Regions from separate parts of the Cellulosilyticum sp. genome, predicted to be linked through region 1. Evidence: predicted binding sites of a transcription regulator. Region 1 holds the regulator's gene; each other region holds the start of a gene.

The links. The regulator Rex, encoded in region 1, represses fermentation and respiration genes when NADH is low (regulators of the CRP and FNR family bind a similar motif). The targets are predictions, from matches to a motif close to ATTGTTAANTANTTAACAAT.
Region 2: the regulator Rex is predicted to act here: its motif matches at 1,483-1,502, upstream of rsxC (electron transport complex subunit RsxC).
Region 3: the regulator Rex is predicted to act here: its motif matches at 2,550-2,569, upstream of AC1VAQ_RS01425 (oxidoreductase).

What each region holds. Positions count from the first base shown of each region.
Region 1 is NZ_CEVXFV010000059.1:5,325-9,621, forward strand. It holds gene AC1VAQ_RS17835 (ABC-F family ATP-binding cassette domain-containing protein) at 1-1,608, opposite strand, end outside; gene AC1VAQ_RS17840 (redox-sensing transcriptional repressor Rex) at 1,755-2,411, shown strand; gene AC1VAQ_RS17845 (hypothetical protein) at 2,920-3,612, shown strand; gene acpS (holo-ACP synthase) at 3,609-3,986, shown strand; gene AC1VAQ_RS17855 (NAD(P)H-hydrate dehydratase) at 3,988-4,297, shown strand, end outside.
Region 2 is NZ_CEVXFV010000020.1:20,785-25,081, reverse strand. It holds gene AC1VAQ_RS10260 (phosphoglycerate dehydrogenase) at 1-808, shown strand, start outside; gene AC1VAQ_RS10255 (ATP-binding protein) at 904-1,458, shown strand; gene rsxC (electron transport complex subunit RsxC) at 1,599-2,918, shown strand; gene AC1VAQ_RS10245 (RnfABCDGE type electron transport complex subunit D) at 2,934-3,890, shown strand; gene AC1VAQ_RS10240 (RnfABCDGE type electron transport complex subunit G) at 3,887-4,297, shown strand, end outside.
Region 3 is NZ_CEVXFV010000002.1:56,149-60,445, reverse strand. It holds gene AC1VAQ_RS01430 (MFS transporter) at 1-355, opposite strand, end outside; gene AC1VAQ_RS01425 (oxidoreductase) at 453-2,453, opposite strand; gene AC1VAQ_RS01420 (LacI family DNA-binding transcriptional regulator) at 2,851-3,927, shown strand; gene AC1VAQ_RS01415 (hypothetical protein) at 3,988-4,297, opposite strand, start outside.

The DNA of each region.
Region 1 (4,297 bases):
TGTAGTAAGAAGTTCTTTTTTCTTCTCTACATAGTAATCATAGTCCCCAAGGAATTCTTTTGCACCTGTTTGATTCATTTCAATGACTTTGCTTGCTGTTTGATTAATGAAGTAACGGTCATGGGATACATATAATACAGTTCCCTCGTAATTTGAAATGGCACTTTCTAATATTTCCTTTGATAAGATGTCTAAGTGGTTAGTCGGTTCATCTAGGATTAAAAAGTTAGCTTTTGAAAGCATAATCTTAGCAAGTGCCACACGTCCTCTTTCACCACCGCTTAAGGCAGAAATTGGTTTGAAAACATCATCATTTGTAAATAAGAAAGCAGCAAGCATATTACGGATTTCACCATTTTTAAGTTCTGGGAAAGAAGTTTGGATTTCTTCCATAATCGTATTAGTTGTATCTAATGTAGAATGCTCCTGGTCATAGTAGCCCACCATAACATTAGAACCTAAACGTACAGTACCCGAGGATGCAGGAATTTGCTCTAAGATGATACGGAAGAGTGTTGTTTTACCGACGCCGTTAGGACCAACTAAGGCAACTTTATCACCTTTTTTAATAGACATATTCATGTTGCTAAATAAAGGTGCATCTTCAAAAGTTTTGCTGACTTCTTTGAGGTCTAATACGTCATTACCGCTTGGAATACGTGGCGTAAGTACAAGTTGCATTGGTTTATTATCAATCATTGGAGCATCCATAACCTCAATTTTATCAAGAGCCTTTTCGCGGCTTCTTGCACGTTTAAGAGATTTTTCACGGTTAAATTGCTTAAGTTTAGCAATAACGGCTTGTTGCTGAGCGATTTCTCTTTGTTGCTTTTCAAAGTGTTTCATAGCAATTTCGTATTCTTTTTCACTTTTAATCACATAGTCGCTATAGTTACCATTATAAACAAAGGCCTGACCGAATTCTAAGTGAATTACTTTTGTAACAATCTTATCTAAGAAGTAACGGTCGTGGGAAATGATGATAACAGCACCTTTATAGCTGCGAAGGAAACCTTCTAACCATTCAATAGCTTCAATATCTAAGTGGTTAGTCGGTTCATCAAGGAGAAGAAGTGTAGGTTCTTGGAGTAAGAGCTTACCTAAAGCTACACGGTTCTTTTGACCACCAGATAAAATAGAAATAGGTTTTTCATAAACAGATTCATCAAAACCAAGACCTTTTAAGACACCTTTGACGAGGCTTTTATATTCATAGCCTTTTTTGTTTTCAAATTCTGTGCGGAGGGCATCATAGCTTCCCATTAAATCTAATGAAGAAGTTCTGGCGATTTCAGCTTCCATATCATGAAGCTTTGTTTCAAGGGCAATAACTTCATCAAATACATGAAGAAGTTCTTCATAAACGGTTCTTTCTGAATCCAGGTCCATATGTTGTTTTAAGTAGCCGATGGTACAATCCTTACTACAAGAAATGCTACCCCCATCACTTTCCATTTCCTTCGTAAGAATTTTAAGTAATGTGGTTTTACCCGCACCATTATTTCCTATTAAAGCTACCTTTTCATGATCTTCTATATGAAAACTAACATTTTTAAGTACAGTTTGATCAATAAATGTTTTTTGTATATTACTGCATGAGATAATCATTTTTAGCCTCCTTAGTAATTCTTTTTTAATTTTAGCAAAAAAAAGTGCAAAAAGAAAGGAAACATGCCAAGAATCTACATTGACAAAAAAAAAACCTAAATGTATACTGAAATCACTACGTATATGAGAAGTGAGGAGTTGAAAACGTGACAGAAGAAAGAAAAATTTCTATGGCTGTAGTAAGACGTTTACCACGTTATTATCGTTACTTAGGTGAACTACTACAAAAAGGTGTGACAAAAATCTCATCTAGGGAATTAAGCGAGAAAATGAATGTAACAGCCTCACAAATTCGTCAAGATCTTAACAATTTTGGAGGCTTCGGACAACAAGGATATGGTTACAATGTGGAATATCTCTACACAGAAATCGGCAAAATTTTAGGGCTTCATCAAAATTATAAAATGATTATCGTCGGAGTAGGTAATTTAGGACAAGCTATTGCTAACTCAACTTCATTTAGCAAACGTGGTTTTAAGACGATAGGTCTTTTTGATGTTAATCCAAGACTCATCGGAATGAGTATTAATGGTGTAGAGGTTATGGATATTGATAAGATGGAGGAATTCGTTAAAGAAAACGGAGTAGAAATTGCAATCTTAACAATGCCAAAAACACGCGTTAAAGAAACAGCAGAAAATTTAGCGAAGTGGGGAATTAAAGGGCTTTGGAATTTCTCACCAGTTGACTTATTCTTACCTGATACAGTACAAGTAGAGAACGTACACTTATCACAAAACTTAATGACCTTAGCATATAAAATAAATGAAGCAGAACATGGGCGTACGCCTAAAGAATTATAAGGTATGTTAAAAGAGCTATCACAGATTATTTCCGTGATAGCTTTTTTAAATTTCTATAGAGAAACAAATTAAAAACTTGAAATATGCATCGAGGTAAATAGGTTTCTCCTAATGATTTCACATGACTCAAGACTATGAATAATTAAAATTTATAAATGTGAAATCTATATAGAGAAACCAAAAACTTGAAATATGCATTTAGGTAAATAGATTTCTCTCAATGATTTCACATGACTACAAACTATGAATAACTAAATTTTATAAATGTGAAATCTATAATAAGGTATAAAGAAATTGAAAAAAGAGAATGCATAATTTATTCTTTCAAAATGCCGACATATTTATAAGTGACCAGCATTTATTGATGAAATTCATATTCTAATATTAAAAAACAAGATATAATATAGAGAAACTGGCTATAAAGTTAAAAAATATATAATAATAAAACTTTATAAATGTGATATCTATAATATAGAGCCTATAAGAGTAATAATTAAGGGGGCAAGGGATGTTCGGATTTGGAAAGAAAAATAGAAAAGTAGTTGTACAGGATGATATAGCAGATAATGTAAAGTTATCAGATAAGCAAGTAGAAATTAAAAAAAGCTATATTAATACGGTCTTAGAAAATAGGAAGTTACCTATTGTGCTATTAGATCCACTATGGTATACCGTTAAGGAACAAATAAAAAGTAAAGTGATTGATGAAAAAGAAAAGCTGTTACAAGAACTTCTTAAGGAACAGGCACGTTTAAATACGGATTATAAAGAGTATAATAAAGTGAAGCAAAATTTCCTAAAGCAAATTTTAGCTTTAAGTGGAGAAGTACAAGGTGAAGATGGGGATAAAAAAATAGAAGAACTCAATAAATTACATCAAAGTACTTTAGAAGTAAATAATCGTTTAGAGAATATTGAAACAAGACTTGAAGAGGTAGATGAGCAGGTTCAAGTAACTAATAAAGAGCTTATAGGGGAGATGGTAGCAGTAGGTTATGAATATATAGATATTCATCGTCAAAAAGAGATAAAGCTAGAGTCAGAGATTGAGGCACTTCGTGCTGAAATGCTTAAGAAAACTAATGAAAAGAAACAAAGTGAAAAATTTTTAAAGGATATCTACAATTATCTTCATAATATTGTAGGGCAACAGCAAATTGAAATTATCGATAAAACATTATGGGATACGAATAAAAAATGATATTAGGAATAGGAACAGACATTATTGAAATTAGTCGCATTGAAAAGGCTGTTAAAAAAACACCTTCTTTTTTAAGTAAGGTGTTTACACCAAATGAAATGAGCTATTTTGAAACGAAGAATTATCGCGCAGAAACGATAGCAGGTGTTTTTGCAGCAAAAGAAGCAGTAAGTAAGGCACTAGGTACAGGCTTTAGAAATTTTTCAGCCAGTGATATAGAAATTACACCAGATAGATTGGGAAAACCTAAAGTTTATTTGTTAAATAAAGCACAAAGATTAGGGCAAGAATTAGGTGTGACGGCTATGCAGGTAAGTATTTCACATTGCCAGACTTATGCAGTGGCCTATGCCCTAGCAGAAGGAGGAGAATAATATGAAATTAATGACGCCTACTCAAATGAGAAAAATAGATGAATTAGCAACGGCTAGGTATGGTATACCTAGCCTTTTGCTTATGGAACAAGCTTCATATCAAGTGTTTAAAGCCATAGAAGCATTAGATGAGAACCTGGAGGAGATTGTTATTGTTTGTGGTCCTGGTAATAATGGCGGGGATGGCCTTTCGCTTGCAAGGCAACTTGTAAGCTGGTCAAAGCGTAAGGTAATTATCTTAATGTTAGCATCTTCTGAGAAACTTTCAGCAGATGGCAAGACCTATTATGAAATTGCTAAAAATATGGACA
Region 2 (4,297 bases), on a different contig from region 1:
ACAAGTTGAAAAAGGTAAAAGTGCTTTTGCAGGCCAAGAAATTTTAGGTAAAACACTTGGTGTTGTTGGTCTTGGTGCGATTGGTGTCATGGTGGCTAATGCAGCTGCTGCACTTGGTATGAAGGTTATTGGGCATGATCCATATATTTCTGTAGATGCAGCTTGGGGACTTTCTAGAGAAGTAGTGCATGCTAAAAGCTTAGATGAACTCCTTACACAATCAGATTATATTACAATTCACGTGCCACTTTTAGATTCTACAAAACATATGTTAAACGCAGATGCTTTTGGAAAGATGAAAGATGGTGTACGTATTCTTAACTTCTCAAGAGATACACTTGTTGAAAACAAAGATTTATTTGCAGCTATTGAAAGTGGTAAAGTGGCTAAATATGTCACAGATTTCCCAGTAGAAGAAGTGATGAATAATGACCATGTGATTACAATTCCTCATTTAGGTGCTTCAACAACAGAATCAGAAGATAACTGTGCGATGATGGCTGTAAAAGAAGTAAGAGATTACTTAGAAAATGGTAATATTACAAATTCAGTTAACTTACCAGCATGTTCTATGGCATGGGTTGCAAGCTATCGTCTTGCACTTATTCATAAAAACACACCGGCCATGATTGGTCAAATTACAAATATCATTGCACAGGCAGGTATTAATATTCAAGATATGACAAACAGAAGCCGTGGTGATTTTGCTTATACTTTAATTGATACAGATACCGCTGTATCAGATGAGCAAGTTGCAAAAATCCAAGGTATTGAAAATATGATTAAGGTACGCGTGTTAAAAAAATAAGTAAAACCTAGATGCTAAGGTGAACTTATAAGGGATAAGCTATTCTAAAAATTAGGATAGCTTATTTTTTGTGAATTTCTAATGGGGGGATATTTATGAAGGATTTGTCATTACATCTTTTAGATATTGCAGAAAATAGCATTCGTGCAGGTGCAACAAAAGTGATGATGAGCATTACAGAAGATGTGAAAGCGAACTGGCTCTATTTTAAGGTTCAAGATAATGGTAAAGGGATGCCAGAGGCAATGCGAAAAGAGGTGACTAATCCTTTTGTAACAAGTAGAACATTAAGAAAAGTAGGAATGGGATTACCGTTACTAGCACAACGCTGTGAGCTTTGTGTGGGAGATTTGAAAATTGATAGTCAAGAAGGTAAAGGAACTATAGTGATAGCTAAAATGTGCTATAACCACATTGATCGGGTACCTTTAGGTGATATAGGAAGTACCCTTATGACACTTATGATAGCCTATCCACATATTCGCTATATTTACCAGCATCAATACGATGATAAAATTTTTAGGCTTGATACCCTAGAAATACAGGGAATTTTGGGAGAAAAGGCAATGCTTCAGAATACACAAGTCATCCTTTGGCTTAAAGAGTATGTAAATGATAATATTCAAGTACTATACGAAAAAAATAACTAAAAATATAAATCACCCCTACGAGTGATTGAATAAAAATTCACAATATATAAGATGAATACAAATATGAAAGTAAAAATATTTATTTATTTGTAATAAAATGATATAATTTAAAATATTAAATAAAATAAAGGGGGATTAATATGAGTAAATTAACCTTTAAAAAAGGTATTCATCCAGGCTACCATAAGGCTGAAACTCAAAACAAGGCAATTGAAGTTTTAATGCCATTGGATGAATTGGTTTTCCCTATGTCTCAGCATATTGGTACACCAGCTAAACCTATTGTAAAAAAAGGAGATCGTGTACTGGTAGGGCAAAAGATAGGAGAAGCAGATGGCTTTGTATCTTCACCAGTGCATAGTAGTGTTTCAGGCGTTGTTAAAGTTATAGAAGAGCGTATGACCCATAGGGGCATAAAGGATATGTGTGTAGTTATTATCCAAGATGGAATGTATGAAGAATCAGAAGAAATGGCTCAAAAAGCAAGACCTGATTACGAAAGGCTGACACAAGATGAGCTTGTGAGCTTAGTTCAAGAAGCAGGTCTTGTAGGGATGGGGGGAGCCACTTTCCCAACACATGTAAAACTTTCTGTACCAAAAGATAAAAAAGTTGAATTTATCATTATTAATGGAGCAGAGTGCGAACCTTATTTAACATCTGACCACCGTGTTATGTTAGAAAATAGTGAAGAAATTATTGCAGGACTTAAAGTACTGCTTAGTGTTTTTAAAGATGCTAAGGCAATTATTGGGATTGAAGATAATAAAATGGATGCTATCTCAAAACTGACAAGTTTAGTAGCAGATGAAAGTCGCATTGAAGTGGCTACTTTACATACAAAATACCCACAAGGGTCCGAGAAGCATTTGATTTATGCTACAACAGGCAGAGAAGTACCAAGTGGGAAACTTCCTATTGAAGTAAGCTGTCTTGTGCATAATATTGATTCCATTGTGGCGATTTACCGTGCAGTTGTTAAAGGACGCCCAATTATGAGACGCATTGTAACGGTATCAGGCAGTGGGGTGACAAATCCGTGCAACTTAGAAGTGAAAATAGGCTGCTCTTATCGGCAGCTTCTTGAAAAAGCAGGCTGGGATGATGCACGTACAGTCAAAGTTATTGCGGGTGGCCCTATGATGGGAATTGCAATGAGTGACATAGATGTACCCGTTGTAAAAGGCACTTCAGCAATTTTATGTTTTACTGATGAAGAGATGAAAAATGAAGTGGCAACAGCTTGTATTCGTTGCGGTAAATGTGTAGATGTCTGTCCGATGTCACTCGTACCAAACGTGCTGCATAGAGCTGCACTAAATGGACGTTATGAAACATTCTTAGAAAATGACGGAATGGACTGTATTGAATGTGGGTGTTGCGCATATACATGTCCGGCAAAACGTGATCTTGTTCAAAGTATTCGTACAGCTAAAACAGCTGTTCGTGCTAAAAAATAAAAAGGAGAATGAACCATGGAAAAGATGTTAACTGTATCTTCCTCACCACATGTTAGAGCCAAGCATACAACGAAAAGTATTATGTTGGATGTCATCATTGCATTGATGCCAACGCTTGTGGCAGGAATTTATTTTTATGGCATACGTGCACTACTTGTAACGACGTTAAGTGTGATTTGCTGTGTGGTATTTGAATGGGGATGGGAAAAGATTTTTAAAAGACCAAGTACTATAGGAGATTTAAGTGCGGTAGTTACAGGTGTTTTACTTGCTTTTAATATGCCAGTGGGTGTACCTGTTTATGCGATTGTCGTAGGTGCGTTTATAGCAATTATATTTGCAAAGCAAATTTTTGGTGGAATGGGTCAAAACTTCGTTAACCCTGCACTTGCAGGACGGGCGGCGCTGCTTGCTGCTTATCCTACAGCTATGCGTACTTTTACAGTACCTATTCCGGGAAAGTTTGTAGCAGATGCTGTGACAGGCGCAACGCCTTTAGAACTCATGAAAAATGAATTATATGATCAAATGCCAACCTTATTTGATGCTTTTGTCGGTAATATTGGGGGCTGTATTGGTGAAGCATCTGCGTTAGCACTTTTAATTGGCGGTATTTATTTATTGGTTCGCCGTGTGATTAAGTGGCATATCCCAGTCTTTTATTTAGGAACAATCTTCTTAATGACACTTATTTTTGGTGGTGTAGGCGTTACGATAAGCTTTATGTCTCTGTTCTTAGGCGGTGTGATGCTAGGGGCTTTCTTCATGGCAACAGATTATACGACAACACCAATGACAATCAAAGGGCAGATTATATTTGCTATAGGTGCAGGTATTATTACTGTTGTCATTCGTCTGTGGGGTGGCTACCCAGAAGGGGTAAGTTACAGTATTTTACTTATGAACTTAACAGTACCCCTTATTGATCGTTATATTAAACAAAAACGTTTTGGGGGAGGAAAAGTGGCATGAAAGATATTTTAAGGCTAGGCATTATTCTTTTCCTTATAACAGGTATTTGCACAGGACTTTTAGGGGGAATTTATCAGGTGACAAAACCTATTATTGAAGAAAATAATGCAAAGACGCAAATGGCAGCTATGCAGGCGCTTTTAACAGATGCTGATGATTTTGTTGCAGTAGAAGGAGCAAGTGAAGAATTGGTAGCAGCCATATTTGTGGCAAAAGCAGGTGCTAATCAGGTGGGTTATGTGGCAAAAGTGACACCATTAGGTTATGGTGGTACTATTGAGCTTTTAGTAGCTTTTGATGCACAGTGTACAGTACAAGGCATTAAGATTTTAAGCCACGCAGAAACACCAGGCTTTGGGGCCAATGCAGAAAAACCTACTTTTACAGAACAGTTTAAAGCTAAAAAA
Region 3 (4,297 bases), on a different contig from region 1:
CATCTAAGAATGAGTTTGCCATACCTGCAATAAGTGCACAGATGAAAGCAACAAGTACGTTAGGAGAGAATAAGATTCCTACGAAGAAGATAATGTAAGTTACAATTCCTAAAAGAATGAAAGGTCTTCTACCATATTTATCTGATAATTTACCTGAGATGAAAAGAACGATGAAGCGTCCAAGTCCAAGGGCAGAAATAACAGTACCAATACCAGCAGCATCAGTTGCCCATTGTGCCATTAAGGCTGTTTTATTTTGTGCTACAATGATTCCCCCCATACCATGTACGAAGTAAACTAGATACATGGCGAGAGCAGTAAGTAAAAATTTGTTTTTGAAAATTGAGTTTTGCATTTTGCTAAAAAGCTCCTTTAAAAATAATATGTTAAAAATTTATCAAATCAAGGCAAAAGCCAAGGGCAATTTAATGCCCTAAACTTTTAGCTTGAAATTAGTAAGTTAAGCGACCTTGTTTTTCAAGTTCTAATAGGATATTACGTCCTTCTTCAATACCAGCTAAGATTTTTCTAGCTCTTAAGCTGTCTCCAATGTTAAGTACTTTAATGCCTTTTGCATTAAAGTGAGCAGTAAGCTCAGCAACGTGGCTGTTTTCAGCACGCATACCTAAACAGATACATGCAAGATCAAATTCAAGTGTTATATCATTGCCTTCTGAATCTTGGCAAAGCATTGCTTTATCAGTAAGTTCCATAAGAGAAGTACTTGTAAGTGTTTGAACATCATGTTCTTTAATGACTGCAAGCATTCCTTTACGTGAAACAGGGTCTAAGTCTTGTCCCACAACTGGAAGTCGTTCTAAAATAGTGACTTGTGCACCTTGCTGAGAGAAATATTCTACGCAGTCAAGACCTACAGCACCTGCACCAGCGATAACAACTTTTTTACCCTTCATATTAGGGACCTTATCTAAATTCGCAAGTAATTTAGTAATTGTATAAACGTTATCGTTGTTTAAGTTTTCAGCAAAACCTTTGATAGGTGGAAGAAGTGGTACGGAACCTGTTGCATTTACCACGATATCTGGTTTAAACTGTTCTACTTTTTCGATTGTAGCCATTGTATTTGTACAAACGAAAAGGTTCTTTAAGTCTTTTGCACGTTCTTCAAGGTAATCTACGAAGAATTGTACTTTATCTTTGTCTGGGAATTTTGCAATCTCGCGTGCAAGACCACCAGTTTGTTCATTTTTCTCAAGTAAAACTGTTGTACAGCCAACTTCAGCAGCTGTGCAAGCAGCTTCAAGACCAGCAGTTCCGCCACCAATAACAACAACGTTAGTTGGTTTTGTTACTTTACGTCTTTTGTACTCATTTTCATTAATAAGATCAGGGTTTACTGTACATGTAATGGGTTTATTTAAGAAGACACGGTTTGTAATACATCCGATATTACATGAAATACATTTACGAAGTAATCGTTCATTACCTTCTGCAACTTTGTTAACCCATTCTGGCTCAGCAATGAGTCCGCGTCCCATACCTACAAGATCACAGACACCTTCTGCAAGAACTTTTTCAACCACTTCTGGTGAGCGGAAACTTCCAACAGCCATAGTTGGTTTGCCGAATTTCTCTTTAATAGCTTTTGCATGGTGCGCACGCCATCCTTCAGCAAGTGACATGATATCTACTTGTAAGTGAAGAGAATCATTTACAGCAGCAGAAACGTCATACATATCAACTTCTTTATCTAAGTAAGTAAGAAGTTCAAGTGTATCTTCTAAAGTTCTTCCGGCTTCCATGAATTCATCACTAGAAATTCTGAGGATGATAGGGAAGTTAGGACCAACTGCATTTCTTACTTCTTCAAGAACTAATTTACAGAAGCGTGCACGATTTTCTACGTTGCCACCAAATTCATCTGTGCGATCATTTGTAAGAGGTGACATAAACTGTGCAATAAGATAAGAGTGGCCACCATGGATTTCAACAGCATCGAAACCAGCAATTTGAGCACGTCTTGCAGCAATACCAAACTTTTTAACAATGTCATGAATTTCATCAATTGTCAAAGGTCTTGGTATTTCTCCGCCTTCTTTAGAAGGGATGGTTGATGGTGCAGCTGGCTGCTGTCCAATACGTGTGCTTACTGCAGAAGCACCAGCATGGTTAATTTGTAATGCAATTTTACCGCCATGTTTATGTACAGCATCTGCAAGTTTACTTAATTTTGGTAAGTAACGATCATGGTCAATTCTAATTTGAGTTGTACCATTTGAACCAAGTGGGTAGTCAATGTTAATGTTTTCTACAATAATAAGACCTGTACCGCCTTTGGCACGCTGCTCATAATATTTGATATGTTCATCTGTAAATTCACCTGTACTACTTGCAAAGTTAGTCCCCATTGGTGTCATTACAACTCTATTATTCATAGTTAAACTTTTAATCGTTAATGGGCTTAATAAGTTTGTGTAGTGTGTGTTTAACATAATAGCCTCCAGTTGTGTTTATTTTATAGTATAAAAATTAAAGTTATGTTTGTTAAAACTTAAACTAATAATAAGAGTATATGAAAAAAATCATATTATGTCAACTATTTAACAAGTAAAAAATGAAATTTCATAAGAAAAAGAAGTAAAAAATATAGTTAAACTGAAATATTTCAAAGGATATGGGGGAAATGAAGTGAAAATTTCAATATTATGCAGAAATAAAGAGGACAAAAATGATATGTTAAAATTAAAACAAATGGTGAGGGGTATACTACAAATAGACCGTTAGAGATTTATCGTGTATACTATAAGAGAAAATGCAATGAATCACTAACATTTATAGAGGTGAAATCATTAAGATAATTATAAAGATCAAATAGATTGAGGAAGTAAAATGGCTAAGATTACAATAAATGATGTTGCTGCCAAAGCAAATGTATCACCAGCTACTGTGTCAAGAGTATTAAATGGTGGCAGCGTAAAAGAAGATTTAATTCAAAGAACCTATGCAGCGATAGAGGCATTAGGTTATGAGGTCAAAACTAAGAAAAAACATAATGGCACACAAGAAGTTCCTTTGATGGGTGTAATTGTTCCTGAAATCGCAAGTCCTTTTTATTCAGAAATTATAGCTGGAATTATGGAGGTTGCAAGTGCAAATGGTTATGAGTTATTAATTCGTTCAAGTTTTGGTAAACAAGCTAGAGAAAGAGAAAACTTAGAAGCACTAGCAAAAACATCTATTAGTGCTTTAATTTATTATCCTATTGCAACGATTGAAAGTATTTATGAAATACCTCTATATAAGAAGATTCCTGTAGTAATAGGTGGACGTCAAATAAAAGATGAAACATTTTCAAAAGTTTATTTTGATAATGAAAAGGCAGGTTATTTAGCAACAAAATATTTAGCAAGATTGGGACGTAAAAAGATTGTTTATTTAGGACCTATTCATGATTTAGAAAAACCGATTATGAGTTTTGAGGAGTTTATGGCACTGCAAGATGAGTATCGTGGTTTTTATGTATCTATGAGCCGATTTCAAGGATATCAAAAGGCTTTAGCAGAAGAACATATTGAGTTTAGGCCAGAACTTGTAAAACTTTCTGGTTATAGATGGCAAGATGGTTATGAAATAGCAAGAGAGCTTATTACACAAATGATAGAAGTAGATGCCATAGTAGCGGCTAATGATGTAGTAGCTACGGGGATTTTGAAATTCTTAAAGGAACAAGGTATCCGCGTGCCAGAAGATATTTCGATTATAGGATATGATAACCGTACAGTGGCAGTTATTAGTCAGCCGCTTCTTACAACAATCGATCAAGATGCAGCTTTATTAGGTAAAACATGTGTAGCAAGTGCATTAAAACATATGGAAGAAGGGAGCACAAGTGAGGTTGTATTAGATGTTAGCCTTGTGGTGAGACATTCAACTTGTGTACCAAGTAAAATACAGGTAAATGTATAATTATAAAATAAAGAGTGTATAAAACTAGCTTTTTTAGACTAGTTTTATACACTTTTTATTTTAGATAACTTGGAATAAACGCAATTCATGAGGAGGTAAATTAAAAGTAAAAGTCTGTTCAATGAAGCTTACCTCTTTTTGCGCTAAAACATCATAGATAATATAGTGGCCTAACAAAGAAAGCACAGAGGTTGGTAAGATGAGATGCACATCACTAGGGCTTTCATTATAAACCCATAAAAAACGTTTGCCATCATTATGTAAGCTTGTCAGAAGTGTAATATGTGTAAGTGAAGATTTAACTTTACTAAGTCTTGGATTATTTGCAAGTAAATCTTGTAATTTTTTTTGTGAGGTAAAGGTAAGACTT